DNA from 2 places in the Paenibacillus sp. FSL H8-0260 genome. Region 1 is predicted to be linked to the other one. Evidence: a T-box and tRNA genes for the amino acid it is inferred to sense, from the RefSeq annotation. Region 1 holds a T-box; the other holds one or more tRNA genes.
The links. A T-box is a leader RNA that pairs with one kind of tRNA and senses whether it is charged. The one in region 1 lies ahead of pheS (phenylalanine--tRNA ligase subunit alpha), so its partner is inferred to be a tRNA-Phe.
Positions count from the first base shown of each region.

Region 2: it has a tRNA-Phe gene. The T-box ahead of pheS (phenylalanine--tRNA ligase subunit alpha) is inferred to sense a tRNA for this amino acid. The anticodon was not compared.

Region 1 is NZ_CP150298.1:1,950,147-1,959,824, forward strand. Features, by position in the region: gene MHI51_RS08340 (sensor domain-containing diguanylate cyclase) at 1-286, opposite strand, end outside; gene MHI51_RS08345 (ABC transporter permease) at 700-1,872, opposite strand; gene MHI51_RS08350 (ABC transporter ATP-binding protein) at 1,869-2,567, opposite strand; gene MHI51_RS08355 (efflux RND transporter periplasmic adaptor subunit) at 2,564-4,024, opposite strand; gene MHI51_RS08360 (hypothetical protein) at 4,027-6,609, opposite strand; T-box leader at 6,875-7,160, shown strand; gene pheS (phenylalanine--tRNA ligase subunit alpha) at 7,221-8,255, shown strand; gene pheT (phenylalanine--tRNA ligase subunit beta) at 8,374-9,678, shown strand, end outside.
Region 2 is NZ_CP150298.1:138,797-148,474, forward strand. Features, by position in the region: gene recR (recombination mediator RecR) at 1-392, shown strand, start outside; gene MHI51_RS00655 (DUF2508 family protein) at 530-781, shown strand; gene MHI51_RS00660 (pro-sigmaK processing inhibitor BofA family protein) at 824-1,081, shown strand; rRNA gene MHI51_RS00665 (16S ribosomal RNA) at 1,384-2,941, shown strand; rRNA gene rrf (5S ribosomal RNA) at 3,066-3,182, shown strand; tRNA gene MHI51_RS00675 (tRNA-Ile) at 3,229-3,305, shown strand; tRNA gene MHI51_RS00680 (tRNA-Ala) at 3,330-3,405, shown strand; rRNA gene MHI51_RS00685 (23S ribosomal RNA) at 3,574-6,499, shown strand; tRNA gene MHI51_RS00690 (tRNA-Ser) at 6,582-6,673, shown strand; tRNA gene MHI51_RS00695 (tRNA-Met) at 6,704-6,780, shown strand; tRNA gene MHI51_RS00700 (tRNA-Val) at 6,789-6,864, shown strand; tRNA gene MHI51_RS00705 (tRNA-Thr) at 6,897-6,972, shown strand; tRNA gene MHI51_RS00710 (tRNA-Asp) at 6,987-7,064, shown strand; tRNA gene MHI51_RS00715 (tRNA-Phe) at 7,127-7,199, shown strand; tRNA gene MHI51_RS00720 (tRNA-Tyr) at 7,208-7,293, shown strand; tRNA gene MHI51_RS00725 (tRNA-Lys) at 7,299-7,371, shown strand; gene MHI51_RS00730 (CdaR family transcriptional regulator) at 7,521-8,615, shown strand; gene MHI51_RS00735 (ABC transporter ATP-binding protein) at 8,727-9,678, shown strand, end outside.

The DNA of each region.
Region 1 (9,678 bases):
GATTATTATCTATAAACTCCTTAGTGAACTGTTCACCTTCTGCGGCTGTTAGGTTTGGACCCATTGCGATTTGCAAGGCTACAGCGGCTTGATGCAGATCACGATCCGCGCTCAGTATGAGCTTAGAGTTCTGATATATATCATCATAAAGAGAATCTGACAATCTATTAATCGTGTAATTTAAATAGAGTAGCGAGGCGACGCTGATCCCAACCAGAAGGACGGAGATTGCAGCGAAGACATAGAATAGTTTGCGTGTTACCTTGAACTCAAAGAATCCTGCCACAGTCATCTTCTCCCTGTATAAGATGATTAAGAAAATCTATTGCTGCTTAAGTAGAACCTGCAGAACGCAATCTATGGTCAGGCGTAATTTAATACATTCACTGATGTTTGAAGGTGCTTTTGGGATAAAAGAGGTGTTGTATACATAGTGGGAAAACATAGGAAAGTGTACGTGTGAGTAAATGGTAGTTTCTAGTATATCAAGTATATAGGACGTGCTGCTTATAGAGCAATCTTTACTCAGATAATAATCAAAATGACAAAATTTAAAGTTTAGTGTATGGGCCTATTGAATTATCTATATTCAAACCGATGGTTCCTATTACCCAACTCGAGCATAAATGATACCTTTTACAGCTGCTGAAAAAAACTGCCCTTAGTCATCTTAATGACTATAGGACAGCTAATCATTCATTATTCGTTACGCAGTGCGTGAATGGGGCGAAGTCGTGCGGCTTTGTTCGCAGGCATCATTCCAAAAATCACGCCGATGAGTAAGGAGAAAATAAAAGAAATCAGTACCATATCCCAAGCAATGGAAACTGTAAGTGCAGAGTATTTACCCAGCAGCCAACTGCCCGCGATACCAATGCCGACCCCAAGCACCCCACCCAAACCGCTGAGCACGATGGATTCAATCATGAATTGAGCGAGGATATCGAATTTTTTGGCACCAATTGCTTTACGGATACCAATCTCACGTGTTCTTTCATTGACAGATACGATCATGATGTTCATGATTCCGATGCCGCCGACAAAAAGTGAGATGCCTGCTATGCCTGCAAGCGCCATGGAAAGTGTATCTGTTGTGGAATTGACAGTTTCCAGCATTTCCTGAGAATCAAACACACTAAAAGCATTATCCGCATAATTGAATTTAGCATCAAGCGTACTTTCCAGTTTTTCTTTTGCAGCTGCTACAGTATCTGCTGAAGTTGTCTTAATGGTGATGGAACGGACGCCTTTACTTTTTAATTGGCGTTCTGCCGCGCTTATAGGAATGAGTATGATATCGTCGTTGGAACCACTTAGACTGGAGCCTTTTGTTTCTAAAAGCCCAACGATTTTATAGCTAATTCCGTTTAACTGGACCTTCTGCCCTACAGGATTGTCTGTACCGAATAAATCTTCGGCCGTACCTGAACCGATCAACGCTACCTTTTGCCGGTATTCGTTATCAATGTCAAGCAAGAAGCGGCCTGCCTGTACATGAAAATCCTTTACCTCCTCATAAGAGGGGGTGATTCCTTCTACAGTTACACTAACGTTGTCTGTTTTATTCTTGGCTGTAGCATTGCCGCTGATCACAGGAGCTACATTTGCTATACCCTCTATATCCCCTAGAGCAAGGGCTTCCGCATAGGTGAGAGAGGTAGTCGCCCCACGGCCAGTAATGTTTACAGTGAGTTGGTTTGTGCCTAGTCCGTTTAGCTGCTCTGTGATCTGTGAAGTAGTTCCTTGCCCAACAGAAACAAGAATGATGACCGAAGAGACTCCAATAATTATCCCAAGCATCGTTAAAAAAGCTCTAACCTTACTGCTGTTGATGCTCTTCAAGGCCATTCGCATGCTTTGGTACAATTTCACCCCGCATTCCTCCGATCTTCCACGAGGTTGCCATCCTGAATACGAATAATCCGCTCCGCTTGTTTAGCTATTTCCAGATCATGTGTGATAAGGATGATGGTATGTCCTTGCTTATTTAACTCACGTATCATTTGCATGACTTCCTGCCCCGTCCGTGTATCCAGTGCCCCGGTTGGTTCATCGGCGAGTAGAATAGGGGGAGATCCCGCCATAGCCCGGGCAATCGCTACCCGCTGTTGCTGTCCTCCCGAAAGCTCAGAAGGGCGGTGATGCATCCGATCCTCCAGCCCTACTTTAATGAGTGCTTCCTGTGCTAGTTGTCTTCTTTCCCGATGGGGGAGGCCACGATAAATCAATGGCAGCTCCACATTTTCAATGGCTGACAGCTTGGGGAGCAGGTTGAAATTTTGAAAGATAAAGCCGATCTTCTCATTGCGGATCGTTGCGAGCTTATTGTCGGATAACTTGCGAACCTCTTGTCCATCTAGAAGATAACTTCCTTCATCAGAGATATCGAGGCAACCAAGCATATTCATGAGTGTTGATTTACCAGAACCGGAGGGACCAATAATAGCTACGAACTCCCCCAGATCAATTGTAAAGGAAAGGCTATTTAAGACCGTCATGGTTTCTCCGGCCATTGTGTAGCCGTGGGACATGTCGTGAACTTCGATCAGAGGTGCTGAAGCACTCATCTGCCGCCACCTCCGCCACCACCTGGTGCGCTGCCCATACCACCAGCGCCACCTCCGGTGAAGCCGCCACCCCCACTAAAGCCACTGCCGCCGAAGCCAGCGCCACCCATACTGCCCATACCACCTCTAGTTTCCGTTTCCGTGCTGGTTGTTCCGGTTTTCGTAGAGATTACGGTAGGGATGATCACCTGGTCCCCTTCATGGAGTCCGCTGACAATTTCAATGCTGCTCTCATCATGGAGACCCACTTCGACAGTGACCATCTGTCCTGAGCTATTGCCGCGATTTCTTCCACCGGCAGCGCCGCTGCGAGCGTCAGGAGCCCCGCTGGGCATAGCGCCGCCGCGAGCATCAGAAGCCCCGCTGGGCATAGCGCCGCCGCGAGCGTCAGGAGCCCCGCTGGGCATAGCGCCGTCGCGGGCGTCAGGAGCCCCGCTGGGCATAGCGCCGCCGCGGGCGTCAGGGGCACCGCTAGGCATTGGTACTTGGCCCTCGCCAGCAGTTTTGGAAGTTGTGACTGAACCCGCTGCTAGAGGAATAGAAACTGTGTATTTTCCGTTTCTTTCTTGTACAGCTTCAATAGGTACTGTTAATACATCCTTTTTCTCAGCAGTGGTTACTGAAACTTCCGCAGACATTCCAACAAGAGCACCTTCGGAGCTTGTTAGACCTATGGTAACATCGAAGAGGGAAACACCGTTTGAGGCGGTGCCCTCATTAGCTATTTTCGTAACCGTTCCCTTGAATTCCGTATCAGGCAGAGCATCCAATGAAATAGTGGCAGGCATCCCTAGCTTTACAGTAGGAATATCAAGCTCATCCACCTGCACAACTACACTTAAATTAGCATAATCGGTAATGTCGATGAGTTCAGAGCCGTCCATGGCTTTTTCGCCGCTTGCAATATTAACTGTCGTTACAGTTCCATCAATAGGAGCCGTTAACGGATCAGGAGGAAGCATATCTTCTTGGACAGAAGCTATTTTTTCCTGTTGCGCCGAAATGTCGGTTTTGGCCTTTTCAATCGAACGTTTGGCATTGCCTAGCTCATCTTCTGATGCACCTGCCACGGCCAGCTTCTTATATTGCTCCTGCTTGTCCTCAAGATCGGTCTCAAGCGAGGCAAGTGAAGTTTGCTCCTGCTTAAGATTGTCACTCAGATCATTGCCTTCAAAGGTAATCAAAGTCTGGCCTTTTTTCACGAGATCGCCCTCTTTGACAAGAACCTCAGCTGCGGTCCCGCTGTCCTTCGTTTTTACTTTACCAGTTTCTGTAGCAATCACGGAGCCGGCTCCGGATACACTAACTACGATATCGCCCTTTGTAACGGTAGCTGTGTTAACAGGCACTTCAGCGGCTTGACTGTTCTTATCAGGTAACAATGTATAAACCAGCATTCCTGCTGTGGCTACAACTACAACTCCAAGAGTCCAGAACACTATTTTTTTCTTCTTCATTTCTATCCTCCATAGCTCATCATATTAATGCCCGATGTATTGCTGGTGTCTGGTTCTGTGCCAGAAGTAGAGTTGCTGTTCGAAGTCGTTGATGCCGCCTGATAAGTGACAACATAGGTTTGTGTTCCCAGCAGATTTCGATGGCCTTGGAATTCGTCGTATAGATTCAACCGGATTGCGCCGCCACCCAGTGTTTTGTACAGGCTGCTTGTGAAGGTTGTGGTGTACGACTTGAAGGTACCTAATTGTAGATCTGTGCCAAGCGTTAATGTTTTTTCCATGCTTTGTCCTAAGGGGTCAATCAGCTCCAACACCAGTTTGTGCTCATAGGTGCCTGATTCATAAAGCGTGCTGGCTGACATGTTGTAGGTTAGGACAGTGCTGAGCGTATCTTTACCAGCGGTGACGGTGGCGACTGCATTTGTAACGGATAGGGTATAAGGAAACATTTCCACGTTCAAAAGATTGCCTTTGGGCTCCACCCCCAACTGGTTCAGTCCAAGCGATACCGTATTGATGTAACCCGTCGATTGACCGTCAGGAGCGGTAAGCTTGCCTTCAGAAACACCCTCCCCGATGTAAAGGACAAGGTTCGCTGGATCTATACCGAGAGGGAGCTTACTCCAGAGGGTGACCAGACTTTTTCCGTTAGGACTGGTGGAGGTTTTGGACTGGGTGACTTCGGCTTCATAATATTGATTGTCTTGTGTTTTGTAATAGGCTACGAGTTGAGCCTGTTCGGATTTACGCGATTCCTCACTGTTCATTTCTAGTTCTGTGTACAAGAGATTTGAATCTGTACCTGGGTACACGAGGTTCCGGCGTACAAGTAATTCCGCTTTTTTACCTTCAAGCTCAAGATGGAAAGAATTTTCAGCTGCAACACTCTGTACCCGGCTGTCCAGTTGGGTAGTACTTAGAGAAAGGAAGTTAAGCTTACTTTCACCTGAAGTTTCTTGCAGGGTGATTTTTAATTGATTGAAAGTATAGCTATAAGGAACATTGGCTACGACATACACAGCAGCCGATTCATTTGGACCGAGGATGGTTTGCGTACTTTCTGAGACAACCTGGGAAGTGCTGCTGATGTCACTTTCTCCAGCTTTGACGACACTTGTAAGCGCAGGAAGCTGAACAGAGGTTGATTTAGTGTTGCGAATGTTGATTTTAGCCACGATCTGGTCTTTGTCAGACCAAGGGAGTCTTTGAATGTTTGCAATTTTGACAACAAATGTACCGTGACTGTTCTCAATGGGGTATTCCGTGTCCTGCCAATTGTTAGTTTGCAGCGTGTAAGGGATCTGATAATAGGCGGTAGGAAAAATGATCTTGCCCTCAGCAGCCGGCTCAGTCATTTGCAGCTGCAATGTTCCTTGATTGAGTGTGAGTGGTACATCTGCGCTGAGTTCAATAATCTTTTCTTCAAGCGGTTTCAATGTTAGGCTGGCAAAATCCTTCGTATCTACCGGAAAGCTATACCCTTCAGCGGCTTTAATAGCAAGTTCATAGGCAGGCACATTCACTGCTTTGTTGCCGCTATTTTTGATGCGGAACTGTAGTGTCCACTTTGCGTTGCCATTGTCAGCATAGACGTTAGCCGTTTTCAGCTGTGTTTCGACTGTATTATTGCTGATTGTAAGCTTCTTCGTGACATTGCTGGCTACGACAAGATCCGGTGTTGTTGCAGCGGGGAGATTGTAGGCGACAACCGGCAACGCTATTTTTAATGAGGCATCTTCTCCGGCAAATTGCAGCGCCATGTTGTCTGTCTTCATATAAGAAGGGATTTCCGTCAAATAGTAGATCGTCTTCTTTTCCTGAGGCTGTACTTTATAGCTGGTGCTGGTGTCATCAAGTGCGAGTTCAAATACAGATCCTCCAGCGGAAGCGAGGTATCCTTTAAGTCCAGTATCACTGAGTACCTTGGTTCCTTGATTAGTGAAGCTAACGCCAACCTTGGCATAGACCTTACCGTTATATTTATAAATTTGCAGGCTCTCTGCCTTGGTGGTTACAGGGAGATTGTTTAGGGTGATCTTTTTACTCTGCCCTCTGGCGACAGCTTGTGAATATCCTGTTGGTACGGTGAAGTTCCCTAGCTTTTTTTGATAATCGGTGGTGTTGAAGTCCCATCCGTACAATGAAATTTTGACCCCGTTTAAAGAGGTGGATTTGCCGATGTTTACATAGTAGGTGATAGATTGACTGCTTTTCGCGGCAATAGATTTGATGGTTGCACTGCTGGTAATAGAGCTTCCTTGAATAACTGTACCGCCGCTAGTAGTTACTTTGGAGAAAAAGTCCACCAGATTGAGGCTAGCGTTGCTTCCATTAGAGTAGCTGAGTGTGTATGTAAGAATATTTCCGCCATCCTGAGTTAATAAGCTGACATCCGTCAGCTTTGCGCTGATGTTAGTCTTCAAGGCTATGGAGCCTAGTTTATCCAGAGCGGATACGGAAGCTGTTGTTGCTATTTTGGTGGATGTAGTCCCGGCCGAAGCGGCATGAGCTCCATACGCTGCAGATTGGCTAAGCACAGCTGTGCTTAGCAGCACCGCGGCTACTTTTATTCTCCGTACATGCATTTGATTTCCTCCCAATAGGATAGTTAATAGTCTGCGAAGGTGCACCCGAGTGGATAAGCAAGCCTTCCTAGTAATGGAAATTATCAAGCTCCGCTGAATGTTAGCTGAAGAAAAGTTGGGAAAATGGCTCTGAAGCTTAAAGCCAGCTTAAAAGAAGATAAAAATTAGCCTAATTTTGTCCAGCTTGTCAAAACGACAGATTTTGCATATAATAAAGAGACATATCTCTTGTAGTAAAGAGATACCTGACAATTAGCATGAATTGTGAAATGCAGTGATGGAGAAGAGTACACAGTGCCTGACTTACAGGGAGGAGACGCCGCGGATTGAGAGCGTTTCTAAGAAGCAGAGCTGTCGAAGTTCACTCCGGAGCAGTTCCCTGAATTCCTTAAGCTGTCTAATAGGGAAGGGTAGGGGATACCGGTCACAGACCGTTATTTCTGTATAAAGTGAGATAGGTATCTGTCCAGCCAAAAGAGGGAATGAAGCTCTTAAGGGGAACAGATCAGCTTGTCTAACAAGGGTGGTACCACGGTCTTTTCGTCCCTTACCGGGAGGAAAGGCCTTTTTTTGTTGAACTAGACAATGATTGAAGGGGGCTGTACACGGCCATGAAAGAGAAGTTGGAAGCATTGAAGGTTGAAGCGCTGGCTAAGCTGCAGGAGGTTATGGATCCGCAGGTACTAAATGATCTAAGAGTGAAGTATCTCGGTAAAAAAGGTGAGCTTACAGAGGTTCTGCGCGGTATGGGAGGACTTAGTGCTGAGGAACGTCCGGTAATCGGGCAAGTAGCGAATCAGGTTCGCAGTGCTATTGAGGAGATTATCGGCGCAAAGCAGGAGGCTTTTCAAGAGCAGGAAACCCAGCAACGTCTGCAGGCTGAAAAAGTAGACGTAACCTTACCGGGTCGCCGTATGCAGCAAGGGGGCATTCACCCGCTTAGCAGAGTCGTACAGGAGATTGAGGATATTTTTATCGGCATGGGCTACCGTGTAGCTGAAGGCCCGGAAGTAGAGACCGATTATTATAACTTTGAAGCTCTAAATCTGCCTAAGAATCACCCGGCACGTGATATGCAGGATTCTTTCTATTTAACGGATGACCTGTTAATGCGCACACAAACCTCGCCGGTACAGATTCGTACTATGCAGGCTATGAACGGTGAAGCTCCGGTAAAAATCATCTGCCCGGGTAAAGTATTCCGCCGTGATGATGATGATGCAACGCATTCCTTCCAGTTCCACCAAATCGAAGGTTTGGTCATTGGAAGTAACATTCGAATGAGTGATCTGAAGGGCACCCTGCAACAATTTGTGCAGGAGATGTTTGGACCGAATACAGGCATTCGTCTTCGTCCGAGCTTTTTCCCATTCACTGAGCCAAGTGTTGAAGTAGATGTAAGCTGCTTCAAATGTGGCGGCGATGGCTGCAGACTATGCAAGCAAAGCGGATGGTTAGAAATCCTTGGCGCAGGTATGGTGCATCCAAATGTACTGAAAATGGGTGGCTATGATCCTGCTGAGTACAGCGGCTTCGCTTTCGGAATGGGTGTAGAGCGGATTGCAATGCTTAAATACGGCATCGATGACATCCGACATTTCTATAGTAATGACATGAGTTTTGTGAAGCAATTCAAGGGCGTTTAGTTTTTGTGGGCGCGCTGGCTGATAGTGGCGGAGAATGGCTTTGGAGCGTTCTCCCACAGGAAGCAGCGCGAACGACAGTGAAATAAATACATCTGAAACATAAAGGAAGTGAGCGGATATGAAAGTATCAACCGGATGGTTGGCTGATTATACATCGATTGAAGGAGTAACCGCCGAACAGCTAGCGGAGAAGATTACCGCTGCCGGCATTGAGATTGACGGCGTAGAGCGCCGCAATAAAGGCATTTCCGGCATCGTAACCGGCTATGTAAAATCAAAGGAAAAACATCCTGATGCAGACAAGCTGAACGTATGTATCGTGGATGTGGGCCAAGATGAGGAGCTACAAATCGTTTGTGGCGCAAAAAATGTAGCTGCAGGTCAAACTGTACCTGTAGCAATGGTTGGCGCAAAGCTGCCAGGACTGGATATCAAAAAAGCCAAGCTGCGCGGTGTCCTGTCGCAAGGAATGATCTGCTCGGCCAAAGAATTGGGACTGAATGATAAATTGCTTCCAAAAGAGCAACAAGAAGGTATTCTTGTGCTGCCTGAAGGGACAGAGATTGGTCAGGATATTTCCAAGGTCCTCGGTTTAGATGACGAGATTCTGGAATTCGATCTGACTCCGAACCGTTCAGATTGCCTCAGCATGATTGGTGCTGCTTATGAAGTAAGTGCAATTCTTGGGCGTGAAGTTAAATTACCTGATCCAAAAAGCGAAATGATTGAGATCAGTGGTCCTGCTGCGGATTCCATTTCCGTCAAGATTGAAGATGAAGAATACTGCAGCCATTATGCAGTTCGTTATATTGCAGGTGTTAAACCTGCACCATCACCGCTGTGGATTCAGAATCGTCTGATGGCTGCTGGGGTTCGTCCAATTAATAATATCGTGGACATTACCAATTATGTGATGCTGGAATATGGACAGCCGCTGCATGCTTTTGATGCAGATAAAGTACAAGGTGGAGAACTCGGCGTTCGTCTTGCTCATGAAGGTGAAGTTTTGGTTACACTTGACGGTCAAGAGCGTAAGCTAGAGCCGCAAATGCTCGTTATCGCTGATGGAGTAAAAGCTGTAGGTCTGGCCGGAGTAATGGGTGGACGGGATACAGAGGTTACTGCTGAGACGGTAAACCTTGTTCTGGAATCTGCTAAGTTTGATGGAGGAACGATTCGTAAAACCTCGCGTCAATTGGGACTTCGCTCGGAAGCCTCCCTTCGTTTCGAGAAGGAGGTGGATCCAAGTGCAGTTATTCCTGCATTGAACCGTGCAGCCGTACTGATTGCACGTTATGCTGGCGGATCGGTCCATGAAGGCATCGTGCAAGCAGGAACTGACGCTGTTCAAGAGAAGGTTCTCACCTTGTCCTTAGAGAAACTGAATCGTTATCTGGGAACGGATTTGTCCTTGTTGGAAGTG
Region 2 (9,678 bases), 1.8 Mb from region 1:
AGATATGTCAGGACAAAACTAGAGATCCTTCAGTGATATGTGTGATTCAAGACTCTAAGGATTTGGTGGCTATAGAACGAACCAAGGAGTTTAATGGATATTACCATGTTCTTCAGGGTGCTATTTCACCTATGGAAGGTATCGGCCCTGATGATATTCGCCTGAAAGAATTATTGACCCGTCTGAGTGATGAGAGAGTAAGCGAGCTTATAATGGCGACTAACCCCAACATTGAGGGAGAAGCAACGGCGATGTACATTTCTCGTCTTGTTCGGCCGTTTGAGATTAAAATCACCAGGATAGCTCATGGCTTGCCTGTAGGTGGCGATCTTGAATACGCTGATGAAGTTACCTTGTCCAAAGCGTTGGAAGGCCGTCGCGAGCTATTCTAGCAGCTCTATAGTGGTATTTTTTAAAAAGGAAGCCCTAGGGTTTCCTTTTTTTTGTTCTAAGTTTGTCCCTATCCCGATATGAATGAGAATAACGAGATGTGTATTTTGGATCAAAATTATTCTGAGGAGGAATTAAAATGGGATGGTGGAGAGAGCTGTGGTGGGGAGTGGATAAGGAACAAGGCAAAAAGGAAAGTGAGGGATGGGAAACCCTCTTAGAGGTCCGTAAGGCGCATTCAGAGTGGGAGAGGGCGTACCTGATGTTCGACGAGGCGTTGGGACAGGATCAGATAGATTACGCGATATATATTTTGGAGGCTGCAGAACGTAAATATCAGATACATCTCAAACATGCAAAAAGCTTGGGGTTGAACAGCAGTCAAATATAAGGGCTTATAAATAATTGTATAAGGGGGATCTACATGCTTAGAATGATAGCTATGGGCGTATTGATATTATCCGTTATCTTATTAGGTTTAGTTGTATTTAGAAAAAAGCTGGGTTTTGGGTGGCTAAGTTTATTTGGGGTTCATTTGGTATTGGCTGCACTCGGGATATATGTAGTGAACTTCTCAGGTTTGCTCACGCAGGTGTATATCCCTTTGAACCCTGCAACTATAGGCGCAGTAACGGTTCTTGGGCTTCCTGGCGTGGTTATGTTACTCGGATTAAGAATAATTTTATTTTAATGCTTGACGTGGCTTTGAAAAATATGATACATTAAGTCTCGCCCGTTTGGACAAGCTGTTGATTAACAACTTGCTGAAATGGTCAAGCAAAAAAAGAAATTAAAAAAATGCTTGACGAAAACAAAGGCGCTGTGATATATTATAAAGGTCGCTGCTGACAAGCAACGACGACGAAAGATGAGACATTGATCTTTGAAAACTGAACAACGAGTGAGTGGGAAATCACGTAAGTGAAATCCAAAATTAGAGAATTGATTTTCTCGTCAGATGTTTCAAAATGAGCATATCGCTCTTTTCAATACTAATTGGAGAGTTTGATCCTGGCTCAGGACGAACGCTGGCGGCGTGCCTAATACATGCAAGTCGAGCGGAGTCATTTTGAAAGCTTGCTTTCAAAATGACTTAGCGGCGGACGGGTGAGTAACACGTAGGCAACCTGCCCTTCAGACTGGGATAACTACCGGAAACGGTAGCTAATACCGGATAATTTCTTTTTTCTCCTGAGAGAAGAATGAAAGACGGAGCAATCTGTCACTGAGGGATGGGCCTGCGGCGCATTAGCTAGTTGGTGGGGTAACGGCCCACCAAGGCGACGATGCGTAGCCGACCTGAGAGGGTGAACGGCCACACTGGGACTGAGACACGGCCCAGACTCCTACGGGAGGCAGCAGTAGGGAATCTTCCGCAATGGGCGAAAGCCTGACGGAGCAACGCCGCGTGAGTGATGAAGGTTTTCGGATCGTAAAGCTCTGTTGCCAGGGAAGAACGTCCGGTAGAGTAACTGCTACCGGAGTGACGGTACCTGAGAAGAAAGCCCCGGCTAACTACGTGCCAGCAGCCGCGGTAATACGTAGGGGGCAAGCGTTGTCCGGAATTATTGGGCGTAAAGCGCGCGCAGGCGGCTATTTAAGTCTGGTGTTTAAACCTTGGGCTCAACCTGAGGTCGCACTGGAAACTGGGTGGCTTGAGTACAGAAGAGGAAAGTGGAATTCCACGTGTAGCGGTGAAATGCGTAGATATGTGGAGGAACACCAGTGGCGAAGGCGACTTTCTGGGCTGTAACTGACGCTGAGGCGCGAAAGCGTGGGGAGCAAACAGGATTAGATACCCTGGTAGTCCACGCCGTAAACGATGAGTGCTAGGTGTTAGGGGTTTCGATACCCTTGGTGCCGAAGTTAACACAGTAAGCACTCCGCCTGGGGAGTACGGTCGCAAGACTGAAACTCAAAGGAATTGACGGGGACCCGCACAAGCAGTGGAGTATGTGGTTTAATTCGAAGCAACGCGAAGAACCTTACCAGGTCTTGACATCCCTCTGAATCCACTAGAGATAGTGGCGGCCTTCGGGACAGAGGAGACAGGTGGTGCATGGTTGTCGTCAGCTCGTGTCGTGAGATGTTGGGTTAAGTCCCGCAACGAGCGCAACCCTTAACTTTAGTTGCCAGCAGGTTAAGCTGGGCACTCTAGAGTGACTGCCGGTGACAAACCGGAGGAAGGTGGGGATGACGTCAAATCATCATGCCCCTTATGACCTGGGCTACACACGTACTACAATGGCCGGTACAACGGGAAGCGAAGCCGCGAGGTGGAGCCAATCCCATCAAAGCCGGTCTCAGTTCGGATTGCAGGCTGCAACTCGCCTGCATGAAGTCGGAATTGCTAGTAATCGCGGATCAGCATGCCGCGGTGAATACGTTCCCGGGTCTTGTACACACCGCCCGTCACACCACGAGAGTTTACAACACCCGAAGTCGGTGGGGTAACCCGCAAGGGAGCCAGCCGCCGAAGGTGGGGTAGATGATTGGGGTGAAGTCGTAACAAGGTAGCCGTATCGGAAGGTGCGGCTGGATCACCTCCTTTCTATGGAGAATCGTTCTCTGCAATGAGAACATTCAAATCGGAAGCTAAGCTTCCACAATAGAACCTTCGGGTTCGAACACTCACTCGTGTTCAGTTTTGAAAGAGCAAGTCTCTTTCGTATGCGTTTGGTGGCGATAGCGGAGGGGTTCCACACGTACCCATCCCGAACACGACCGTTAAGCCCTCCAGCGCCGATGGTACTTGGACCGAAGGGTCCTGGGAGAGTAGGACGTTGCCAAGCGGACAACCAATTCATTGGTTGATTCACAATGTTATATATGTTATATGGGCTTTTAGCTCAGTTGGTTAGAGCGCACCTCTGATAAGGGTGAGGTCGGTGGTTCGAGTCCACCAAGGCCCACCATATAACATTATAGAGTAATTTTATGGGGCCATAGCTCAGCTGGGAGAGCGCCTGCCTTGCAAGCAGGAGGTCAGCGGTTCGATCCCGCTTGGCTCCACCATAAATTTTAAATGAATAACTTTTTAAACTTGATCCTTGAAAACTGGATACCGAAACGAATTTGCGTTTTAGAACATCTTTTAGCAACTTGTGTAAGCAAGTAAATGTTATTAGTGAGATGATTCCAAAGAGAATGTCATCGTATGATATTTTCCTGCGGAAAAATCAAGGTTAAGCTAATAAGAGCACACGGAGGATGCCTAGGCGCCAGGAGCCGACGAAGGACGTGGCGAACAACGAAACTGCCTCGGGGAGCTGTAAGCAAGCTTTGATCCGGGGGTGTCCGAATGGGGAAACCCAGCTGTGGTAATTCGCAGTTACTCATACCTGAATACATAGGGTGTGTAGAGGCAGACCAGGGGAACTGAAACATCTAAGTACCCTGAGGAAGAGAAAACAATAGTGATTCCGTCAGTAGCGGCGAGCGAACGCGGAACAGCCTAAACCAAGGGGCTTGCCTCTTGGGGTTGTGGGACGTCTCACATGGAGTTACAAAGGAATATGGTAGGTGAAGAGGTCTGGAAAGGCCCGCGATAGAGGTAAAAGCCCTGTAACCTAAACTGTATTCTCTCCGAGACGGATCCCGAGTAGTGCGGGGCACGTGAAACCCCGTATGAATCCAGCAGGACCATCTGCTAAGGCTAAATACTACCTGGCGACCGATAGTGAAACAGTACCGTGAGGGAAAGGTGAAAAGCACCCCGGAAGGGGAGTGAAATAGAACCTGAAACCGTGTGCTTACAAAAAGTCAGAGCCCTATTAATGGGTGATGGCGTGCCTTTTGTAGAATGAACCGGCGAGTTACGTTTAACATGCAAGGTTAAGCCGAGAAGGTGGAGCCGCAGCGAAAGCGAGTCTGAATAGGGCGATTGAGTATGTGGACGTAGACCCGAAACCGTGTGATCTACCCCTGTCCAGGGTGAAGGTGCGGTAACACGCACTGGAGGCCCGAACCCACGTACGTTGAAAAGTGCGGGGATGAGGTGGGGGTAGCGGAGAAATTCCAATCGAACTCGGAGATAGCTGGTTCTCCCCGAAATAGCTTTAGGGCTAGCCTCGGTATAAGAGTAGTGGAGGTAGAGCACTGATTGGGTGCGGGGTCCGCAAGGATTACCAAGCTCAGTCAAACTCCGAATGCCATATACTTATTGCCGGGAGTCAGACAGTGAGTGCTAAGATCCATTGTCAAAAGGGAAACAGCCCAGACCATCAGCTAAGGTCCCCAAGTGTGTGTTAAGTGGGAAAGGATGTGGAGTTGCACAGACAACCAGGATGTTGGCTTAGAAGCAGCCACCATTGAAAGAGTGCGTAATAGCTCACTGGTCGAGTGACTCTGCGCCGAAAATGTAACGGGGCTAAACACACCACCGAAGCTATGGCTAGATGCTTTGCATCTGGGGTAGGGGAGCGTTGTGTAGGGGTTGAAGGTGTACTGAAAAGAGCGCTGGACACTACACAAGTGAGAATGCCGGTATGAGTAACGAAAAGATCAGTGAGAATCTGATCCGCCGAAAGCCCAAGGTTTCCTGAGGAAGGCTCGTCCGCTCAGGGTAAGTCGGGACCTAAGGCGAGGCCGAAAGGCGTAGTCGAAGGACAACAGTTTGAAATTACTGTACCACCGTAATCCGCTATGAGCGATGGGGTGACGCAGGAGGGTAGTGACGCGGACTGATGGATGTCCGTCTAAGCAGTGAGGCTGATGTGTAGGCAAATCCGCACATCGTTAAGGCTGGGCTGTGATGGGGAGCGAAAATTATAGTAGCGAAGGTCATGATCTCACACTGCCAAGAAAAGCCTCTAGCCAGGAGAAGGTGCCCGTACCGCAAACCGACACAGGTAGGCGAGAAGAGAATTCTAAGGCGCGCGGAAGAACTCTCGTTAAGGAACTCGGCAAAATGACCCCGTAACTTCGGGAGAAGGGGTGCCCCGGTAGTGTGAATAGCACGAGGGGGCCGCAGTGAAAAGGCCCAAGCGACTGTTTAGCAAAAACACAGGTCTGTGCGAAGCCGCAAGGCGAAGTATACGGGCTGACGCCTGCCCGGTGCTGGAAGGTTAAGGGGAGTGGTTAGGGGTAACCCGAAGCTATGAACCGAAGCCCCAGTAAACGGCGGCCGTAACTATAACGGTCCTAAGGTAGCGAAATTCCTTGTCAGGTAAATTCTGACCCGCACGAATGGCGTAACGACTTGGGCGCTGTCTCAACGAGAGATCCGGTGAAATTTTAATACCTGTGAAGATGCAGGTTACCCGCGACAAGACGGAAAGACCCCATGGAGCTTTACTGCAGCTTGATATTGAATTTGGGTACGATCTGTACAGGATAGGTGGGAGCCGTAGAAATCGGAGCGCAAGCTTCGGTGGAGGCGCCGTTGGGATACCACCCTGATCGTATCTAGGTTCTAACCTAGTGCCCTTATCGGGTACGGGGACCGTGTCAGGCGGGCAGTTTGACTGGGGCGGTCGCCTCCTAAAGAGTAACGGAGGCGTTCCAAGGTTCCCTCAGAATGGTTGGAAATCATTCGCAGAGTGCAAAGGCATAAGGGAGCTTGACTGCGAGACCTACAAGTCGAGCAGGGACGAAAGTCGGACTTAGTGATCCGGTGGTACCGCATGGAAGGGCCATCGCTCAACGGATAAAAGCTACCCTGGGGATAACAGGCTTATCTCCCCCAAGAGTCCACATCGACGGGGAGGTTTGGCACCTCGATGTCGGCTCATCGCATCCTGGGGCTGAAGTAGGTCCCAAGGGTTGGGCTGTTCGCCCATTAAAGCGGTACGCGAGCTGGGTTCAGAACGTCGTGAGACAGTTCGGTCCCTATCTGTCGTGGGCGCAGGAAATTTGAGAGGAGCTGTCCTTAGTACGAGAGGACCGGGATGGACGTACCGCTGGTGCACCAGTTGTTCCGCCAGGAGCATGGCTGGGTAGCTACGTACGGACGGGATAAGCGCTGAAAGCATCTAAGCGTGAAGCCCCCCTCAAGATGAGATTTCCCAATTAGTAAGACCCCTTGAAGACGACGAGGTAGATAGGTTGGAGGTGGAAGTGCAGCAATGCATGGAGCTGACCAATACTAATCGGTCGAGGGCTTATCCTATATGTAGAATGCAGATTCGTTTCGGATTCAGTTTTCAGGGAGTCAAATTCCTGTTTGGATTGCTGTGGTACTGATATCGTTTGGAGAGATACCCAAGTGGCTATAAGGGGACCCTCTGCTAAGGGGTTAGACTGCGTAAGCGGTGCGTGGGTTCGAATCCCACTCTCTCCGCCATTTTCAATCCATAGCAATACTAATTATTGTGGCGGTGTAGCTCAGCTGGCTAGAGCGTACGGTTCATACCCGTGAGGTCGGGGGTTCGATCCCCTTCGCCGCTACCATAATACCTGGAGGCTTAGCTCAGCTGGGAGAGCATCTGCCTTACAAGCAGAGGGTCGGGGGTTCGATCCCCTCAGCCTCCACCATTTTCATCTTTTTAGAATTGCTTTTACACCGTGCCGGTGTAGCTCAACTGGTAGAGCAACTGACTTGTAATCAGTAGGTTGGGGGTTCAAGTCCTCTCGCCGGCACCATTTTTTATTAATGCGGAACCGTGGTGTAGTTGGCCTAACATGCCTGCCTGTCACGCAGGAGACCGCGGGTTCGAATCCCGTCGGTTCCGCCATTTTTTCCACAAAATGAGTGGGAAGTGTAAGACTTTTCCGCTTAATTGTCATGTAATCTTATGGCTCGGTAGCTCAGTCGGTAGAGCAGAGGACTGAAAATCCTCGTGTCGGCGGTTCGATTCCGTCCCGAGCCACCTTTTTTGGGGGATTAGCGAAGTGGCCAAACGCATCAGACTGTAAATCTGCTCACGTACGTGTTCGGTGGTTCGAATCCATCATCCCCCACCATTTATGAGCCATTAGCTCAGTTGGTAGAGCACCTGACTTTTAATCAGGGTGTCGAAGGTTCGAGTCCTTCATGGCTCATCCCAAACAGAAAGTCATCACCTTAGGGTGGTGGCTTTTTTTGTGTTTTTATGTCGTATTATAGTAGCGCGCTGCTGTAGTGATTAACATAATATTAGAGAATATGCTAAAATAGGCGAAAAGAGCAAAAGTGGTGGAGTATGGTGACTATGGATAGCGAAACATTGCGGAAAAAGTTAGAGCAGCTCACCGGAAAGAAAACCGGAATCAAGCAGTTAGGTAGGCAACATTCAGCTTCTCTTTTTATTATGGGATTGGAAGCACAGGAACAGCCGGTAATCCATGAGGGTCATCTTTGGGCACCATTATATGAGACTGATGGACGTGTAACCGCTGTCTGGGTGGAATTGGATGGACTTAACTCTTTGGAAATACAATTAGTGAATTATGCAGTTCGAAACTTTGCAATTGCACTAAAAGCTACTGGGGTTAGAGAAGAAGGGGAAGCGGAGGCTCGGCAGCTGGGTATCTGGTTGAACACCGAACTGGAGCAAGAGAAAAATGACTCTGAGATACCCGATGAGATGGCTCTAAAGGGACGTTTATTCGGAGATATGGTTCCATTCCTACTTAGCAGTGAGAATGCACATAGCCCGCAGATCACTTATCGTTCCTTAATGAAGCTGCTGCGCAGCTATTTTGAGAATGAAATTCTGCTTATACCTCTTCAAGAAAAAGAATGGTTAATATTGGCCCGGAAGGAACTACTCACGGGCGGAGATGATAAGGATGAGGAAGAAGAGAGTGTAGATGAAATTCTGGCTCAGACCAGTATGGGCTTACACGAACTGATAGCCAGCGAATGGGTAGGTGTATTCCATTTGGCTGTAGCTCCGGCTATAGTCCCTGTTAAGGGATTGACGGGATCCGTGGCCTTGCTGAGGGAGACCATTGTACTCGGACGTATTTTCCAAGTGGGTGAATATATTCATTTACCTTGGGAGCTGCATTTGGAACGTTTGGTTAACAGCATTCCTGATGCACGGCGTAAACAGTTACTTGGACAGATTGGCGACTATTCTTCCGTATTATCGGATAAAGAGATGCTGATGACCCTGGAGACGTTTTTTGAGATGGATTGTAATGTAAGTGAAACAGCCAAGAAGCTATATATTCATCGCAACACGCTTTTATACCGTCTGGACAAGATAAAACAGGAGACGGGTGCCGATGTGCGTAGCTTTGGGGACGCTGCTATTGTGAAGCTTACTATGCTTTTGTATAAAGTGACGAAAAGGAAATAGGTTTTTTGTGAACGTTACAAATAGCCACCGTGTCCCGTCTAGGGTAATATAAATGTACAAGGAAAAAAGAATTTTTCAATTAATCAATAATTAACTCGAGGGGGAAATACAATGGCAGGCGTACGTTTAGAGCATATTTTCAAAAAATACCCGGGTTCAGATAAAGCAACAGTAATGGATATCAATCTTGATATTAAAGATAAGGAATTTCTAGTATTGGTTGGACCATCCGGTTGCGGTAAATCCACAACTTTGCGTATGATCGCTGGTCTGGAAGAAATCTCCGAAGGTAAAATGTACATTGGCGATCGTGTAGTCAACGACGTTGCACCTAAAGACCGCGATATCGCGATGGTATTCCAATCCTACGCCCTGTATCCGCATATGAGCGTATACCAAAACATGGCTTTCGGTTTGAAACTTCGTAAAGTGAAGAAAGATGAAATCGACAAGAAAGTACGTGAAGCTGCTAGAATTCTCGATATCGAACATTTGCTAGATCGTAAACCAAAAGCACTTTCCGGTGGTCAACGCCAACGTGTCGCTTTGGGACGCGCTATCGTACGTGATCCACAAGTCTTCTTGATGGATGAGCCTCTTTCCAACTTGGATGCTAAACTTCGTGGTCAAATGCGCGCTGAAATCACTAAACTGGTTAAACGCCTTGAAACCACTTGTATCTACGTAACGCATGACCAAACAGAAGCTATGACAATGGGTGACCGTATCGTAGTTATGTATGATGGTATCATTCAACAAGCTGCTTCCCCTGAAGAGTTGTACAATGAACCAACTAACCTGTTCGTAGCTGGATTTATCGGATCCCCTACAATGAACTTTATCAATGGTACTTTGTCCGAAGCAAACGGTTCTATCCGTTTCCGCGCTGAGAACCTTGATGTTGAAGTACCAGGCGGAAAAGCTCAAATCATCCGCAGCAAAGGCTACATTGGCAAAGAAGTAATTATGGGCGTTCGTCCAGAAGATATCCATGAAGAGCCAGTATTCTTGGAAGCTTCCCCGAACACAATCTTTACTTCATTGGTTGATGTAACTGAAAACC